Regions from separate parts of the Peribacillus aracenensis genome, predicted to be linked through region 2. Evidence: riboswitches for the same ligand, from Rfam matches in the RefSeq annotation. Region 2 holds a riboswitch; the other holds the start of a gene.
What was found. Region 2 has a riboswitch for S-adenosylmethionine ahead of N0M92_RS03815 (methionine biosynthesis PLP-dependent protein). Riboswitches for the same ligand answer to the same signal wherever they lie in the genome.
Positions count from the first base shown of each region.

Region 1: linked by a shared signal. The riboswitch ahead of N0M92_RS13345 (Na+/H+ antiporter NhaC family protein) and the one ahead of N0M92_RS03815 (methionine biosynthesis PLP-dependent protein) in region 2 are both predicted to bind S-adenosylmethionine.

Region 1 is NZ_JANZMJ010000011.1:115,182-118,395, forward strand. Features, by position in the region: gene N0M92_RS13340 (chromate transporter) at 1-392, shown strand, start outside; gene N0M92_RS13345 (Na+/H+ antiporter NhaC family protein) at 621-1,937, opposite strand; SAM riboswitch class I at 2,126-2,233, opposite strand; gene N0M92_RS13350 (SOS response-associated peptidase) at 2,487-3,158, opposite strand.
Region 2 is NZ_JANZMJ010000002.1:243,176-246,389, reverse strand. Features, by position in the region: gene fumC (class II fumarate hydratase) at 30-1,412, opposite strand; SAM riboswitch class I at 1,739-1,852, shown strand; gene N0M92_RS03815 (methionine biosynthesis PLP-dependent protein) at 1,937-3,049, shown strand; gene metC (cystathionine beta-lyase) at 3,046-3,214, shown strand, end outside.

The sequences.
Region 1 (3,214 bases), on a different contig from region 2:
GGATGTCCCCAGGACCTGTTACAGCCAATAGTGCCATTCTCGTTGGCTATTCGACTGCTGGATTAGCAGGAGCCATATCATCCGCTCTCGGAATCTTGCTGCCTGCTATTATATTCGTGACCGTTATAGCCACCTTCTTCAGCAAATTGAATCATTATCCAGTTATTCAATCCATGTTTTATGGATTAAGACCCATTGTCACCAGTCTAATCCTCTTTGCAGCAATCAGTTTATCACTTTCCAATCATATGATAGCCCCTAACTTTTCATGGCATACGATAAGCTTATTACTCGTTTTTGGATTATCGTTATTTGCCCTGATGAAATTACGCTGGCACCCAGCTTATGTAATTATACTTTCTGGTTTAGTTGGTGTTGTCCTCTATTCATGACAAATGCCGCATGCAAAACCATTAATAATATGGACCGGAATGAAGCAGTTATTTTGGTTATGAATAAAATGGAATACCATAAATAAAAGAAATACCAAACAGATGAATTGAAAACTGCCTTGATTACTTTTTGAACACTGATACTGACATAAATGCGAAGATTTCACCCATACAGAAAACACCCTGTATCCAATGATTCAGGGTGTTTTTTTCATTATTATCCTCTTTTTAAGAAGTCCGTTTCTTCGATTCATCATTTCCCGACTGAAACCGTGGATAACCAATCAAGATGGCCACGACTCCACAAAGTCCAATTAGTATTGGGTAATATGAATACGGCAAGATGCTTATCGGAGAGATTTTTGCTACCCCTGCTGCAACAAGCAGTTGTGCCCCATATGGTATCAACCCTTGGATACAACAGGCAAAAACGTCAAGTATGCTCGCCGATTTACGCGGATCAATCCCATACTTTTCAGCGATGTTTTTGGCAAGTGGCCCGGCAATGATAATCGAAATCGTGTTATTTGCCGTGGAAAGGTTCGTCAAGCCAACAAGCCCGGCAATACTGAATTCCGCCCCTTTTTTTGATTTGCTATTTCGGGTCACGAGTTGGAGTAGATAATCAATGCCACCATTATGTTTGATTACAGCAACCATACCTGCAATTAAAATGGCAAGGAAGGATATTTCATACATTCCCGCCATTCCTTCACCAGCTTTTTGAATGACACCCAACGGTTGATAACTTCCATCAGCCAAGCCGATGATTCCGGCAAAGACGATTCCGATGGAAAGGACCAGGAACACATTGACTCCTGCCAATGCAGTGATCAATACGCAAAGGTATGGAAGAATCTTCACCCAATTATAAGAATTTTGGGTGATTTCGGCTTGTTCACCCATCGTTAATATTCCTAGGATAGCACATGTGATGATGGCCGCAGGTAAAACGATGAAAAAATTCACTTTAAACTTATCCTTCATTTTCGTTCCCTGTGTTCGAACTGCAGCGATTGTCGTATCTGAAATGAAGGATAGGTTATCCCCAAACATCGCACCACCAATAACGGCCGCCATTGAAAGGGCAAGCGAAATATCGGTTTGCTCGCTAATTCCGACCCCGATAGGTGCTAGGGCTACAATCGTTCCCATGCTTGTCCCCATGGATAGAGAAATAAAACAAGCGATAATGAATATCCCTACCATCAAAAGATTTTGCGGAAAAACGGCTAAGGCAAGATTCACCGTTGATTCAACCGCCCCCATGCCATTCGCAACTTCTGAAAAAGCGCCGGCTAAAAGGAAAATGATAACCATTAACATAATATTGGCGTCCCCTGCACCTTTACAGAAAATATCAACTTTTTGATTGAAACTTTCTTTCCGATTCATTGCCAATGCAGCTGCTGATGCAATAGAAATGGCTACAATCACCGGAAAAGAATAAAAATCTTTAGTGATGATTCCGGACCCTATAAATAAAATTAAAAATACGACAAATGGAATCAATGCCCATGGATTCCCTTTATTGTTTGCACTCATGATGTACACCTCTTTTTATTTTTCCCATGACATGTGTCATAGCCTTTATCCTTTTAACAGTTTTCGCAAATAACACCAACTTGAACTTAATTCTCCAGTCATGGAGCTATAGCTAAAAAACTGCCGGCATAAAAAGACCCCTTCTATTTAACAACAAGAAGAGGTCTTTTAATTTATAAAAAACACCCTCCTTATCTTTCAGGCGAAAATCAGCCTGCTGGATTTGGCACAGCACTCCCATTAAGTCCGCTGCCGAGACATCTTCGGGCCAGTCCCTCCGTCTCTCTTGATAAGAAGATCAAATTTATATAATTTATCAAATATAACGATGCCTGTCAGAAAAGTACCAAACTTGCTGTAACCATCTGAGTTTGTGAAAGTGACATCGAAGTCGTTTTGAAAAGCAAATATAAGAGTACAGCATTTTGTCTATTTTCGCAAGGTTTAGTTTTAAAGTATTTCACATGCACTTCTTAATGATTAATTAGGAATCTTGACATATGCAGTTAATCGGGACGGAATTAACATAAAAAGAGGTCTAATGACCTCTCAGCAAATTTGTTGTATTAGATTAGGTGAATTTTTTTTAGTCGAGTTCACATCAGTCGATACCTCAAAAGCTTCCATTTGTTCCGAATCGAATGACTTTAAATACTGCTGCAGATATGCAGGATCATTAATGGATGGATTCAACCAGTCTTTTTCATCTTCTTGTTTAAGGATGACAGGCATACGATCATGAATGCTGGTCATCAGCTCATTAGGAACGGTTGTTATAACGGAGCACGTGTAAATGCTGAGGCCTTCGGGAGATTTCCAGGATTCCCATATACCGGCCATTCCAAATGGAGCATGATTCTTCATTTTTATTCGCATCGGTATTTTTCTTTCTGGTGTCTTTTTCCATTCGTAAAATGAGTCAGCGATTATCAAGCATCTCTTCTTCTTATACGCATTCTTGAAGCTTGCTTTCTCTGCAATGGTTTCCGCTCTGGCATTGATCATTTTATAGCCAACTTTTTCGTCTTTTGCCCAGAAAGGAATGAGTCCCCACCGAAGATATCCAAGTCGGTTCATTGCCCCGTCATTAATGACGGATAACACGGATTGGGAGGGAGCAATATTGTAGCTGAATTGGTATTCCTCATCAAATGATCCTTGTATATCAAACCGATCTTTTATTTCTTCAATGTCAGTGAAAAGGGTGAAACGTCCACACATAATATCGCCTACCGTATTAAGATTTATTACAGTGTAACAAATGGAGCAAGCAGGCA
Region 2 (3,214 bases):
TAATACCAAGGGAGGGCACATCCATTCAATTATTTATTAACCATGTTAGCAGGATCGACCCATGCATTGAATTCACCTTCCGTCAGGAACTCCAATTTCAACGCAGCTTCTTTCAATGTTGAGTTGTCCTTGAATGCAGTTTTGGCGATTTTGGCTGCTTTTTCATAACCGATATGGGGGTTCAATGCTGTTACCAACATAAGGGAACGTTCTACATTTTCTTTGATTTTATCTTCATTTGCAGTGATGCCCACCGCACAATTATCGTTGAATGAATGAATGCCTTCCGTCAATAATTTTACCGTTTGCAGGAAGTTATAGATGATGACAGGCTTGAATACATTCAACTCAAAATTACCTTGGCTTGCTGCAAAGCCAATTGTAGCATCGTTACCCACGATTTGTGTTGCAATCATGGTAAGCGCTTCACTTTGTGTTGGATTGACTTTACCTGGCATGATGGAGCTGCCTGGCTCGTTTTCCGGAATGGCTATTTCACCGATTCCGCTTCTTGGACCACTTGCCAGCCATCTGACATCGTTCGCAATTTTCATTAAATCCGCTGCCAATGCTTTTAAAGCACCGTGTGCGTAGACGATTTCGTTATGGCTTGTCAATGCATGGAACTTATTATCAGATGTGACAAAAGGATATCCAGTATCAGCTGCAATTTGTTTGGCGGAAAGTCCCGGGAATTCTTTTTTTGTATTGATTCCGGTTCCTACAGCCGTTCCTCCTAGTGCAAGGTTCAATAATTTTTGGCTGCTTTCTTCAATCATCGCTAGATCTTTGTCAAGCATCGCTTTCCAACCGGAAATCTCTTGTCCCAATGTTAATGGTGTAGCATCTTGAAGATGTGTCCGGCCAATTTTCACGACATCCCAAAATTCTTTTTCCTTTGTATCGAATGTATCACGAAGAGCTTTAATGGCAGGAACCAATTTTTCAGCGACTTCCATAAAGGCAGCAATATGCATGGCTGTCGGGAAAGTATCATTGGAGCTCTGTGCCTTGTTAACATCATCATTCGGATGAAGGGTTTCCGATTCACCATTTTCTTTTAACCATTCATTTCCTTTGTTTGCGACCACTTCATTCACGTTCATGTTACTTTGCGTACCGCTTCCCGTTTGCCAAACTACAAGCGGGAAATGTTCATCTAGCGTTCCTTCAAGGATTTCGCCGCAAATCTTGACGATGGCATTCTTTTTAACTTCCGAAAGATCACCAAGATCATAGTTCACCTTTGCCGCAGCTTGTTTAACGTATGCAAATGCACGAACTAATTCAATCGGCATTTTTTCGTTACCGATTTTGAAATTGTTACGACTTCTCTCGGTTTGTGCTCCCCAATATTTATCAGCAGGAACTTTCACTTCACCCATCGTATCTCGTTCGATTCTGTATTCCATGTGTTCTCCTCCTATGTTTGCACTATTCATTGAAGACCAATTTGCATATGAAATGAATAATGTCGTATTATTCTTCCTCTCCATACATTGTACAAACTTTATTATTTTAAAGCAAAAATATCCGCTGACCTTTCACTTTTGCCGAAAATTCCATGACCCTTCGTGTTTATATGAAGATTCGGATATTCTTTTTTTAGATACATAAAGTGTTGACGCACTAGGCACCAATTAACCTGGTCATGAACATCCAAGCATTATCCATCCCAAAATGTCCTTGACAGTATTTTGTATATATAGTAAATTCAAAAGAAATTGAATAATCTAAACTCTTATCGAGAGAGGTAGAGGGAATGGCCCGATGACACCTCAGCAACCTTCATTTGTTTCAAACCAATGAAAAGGTGCTAATTCCACAAGTTTGTGAACTTGGAAGATAAGAAGAATGACTCGTCCTTATAATCAAAGTCTTCTTCTTAAAGAAGACTTTTTTTTATTTTATATAACTCAAAGGAGCAGTGAAAACCATGTACAAAACTGAAACATATCTTGCTCAATTAGGAAACCGCAGCGAAACGGCGACAGGAACAGTCAATCCGCCAGTATACTTTTCAACAGCTTTTCGCCATGAAGGAATTGGCCAATCGACGGGATTCGACTACACAAGGACAGGTAATCCTACACGCCAATTATTGGAGCGTTCCATCGCCGATCTGGAAAAAGGTGACCAAGGTTATGCCTGCAGTTCAGGAATGGCCGCCATTTCCACTATCCTTGCCCTTTTTAAATCAGGTGATGCCTGGATTGTCAGCGAGGATCTTTATGGCGGTACATATCGTCTGTTAGAACAAGGTTTTAAAAAATGGGGGTTGCAGTGTGACTATGTAAACACTTGTTGTTTGGAGGATATAGAAAAAGCCATCACTCCTCACACGAAAGCCATCTTCATCGAAACTCCCACTAACCCTCTTATGCAGCAAACGGACATTAGCGCTGTTGCCGCATTGGCCAAACAATATAATTTACTATTGATCGTTGATAATACTTTTTACACGCCTCTTATTCAACAACCCATCCTGCTTGGAGCGGATATCGTGATTCACAGTGCCACCAAGTATCTCGGTGGTCATAATGATGTGCTCGCCGGACTGATCGTTGCTAGCGGCGCTGAATTATGTGATGCACTTGCCTTCCATCATAATGGTACCGGAGCTGTCTTGAGCCCCTTTGATTCTTGGCTGTTGATGCGTGGAATGAAAACCTTGGCATTGCGGATGGAGCGTCATGAAAAGAATGCCAAAATACTTGTAGATTACTTGTCGGAACATGATTGTGTCACGGACGTATTGTATCCCGGGAAAGGCGGCATGATTTCATTCCGTATCATTGATGAATCGGCGGTCAACCCCTTTTTACAATCGCTCTCATTAATTTCCTTTGCAGAAAGCCTTGGAGGGGTTGAAAGCTTTATCACCTATCCTGCCACACAAACGCATGCCGATATACCGCTTGAAGTCAGAACGGCAAATGGAGTTTGTAATCGCCTGCTCCGCTTCTCCGTTGGCATCGAGGATAGCGATGATTTGATTCAGGACTTGCAGCAAGCATTCGCACATGTGAAAAGGGAGGCGCTACGATGACAGGTCATGATTTTAGCTTTGAAACGAAATTACTTCATAATCAGCATAAATTCGATCCGGCAACGGGCGGTGTGAGCGTCCCCATTCAGCATGCATCGACTTTCCATCAATCCGATATCGATCAATTTGGCAAATATGATTACAGCAGAAGCGGGAACCCGACTC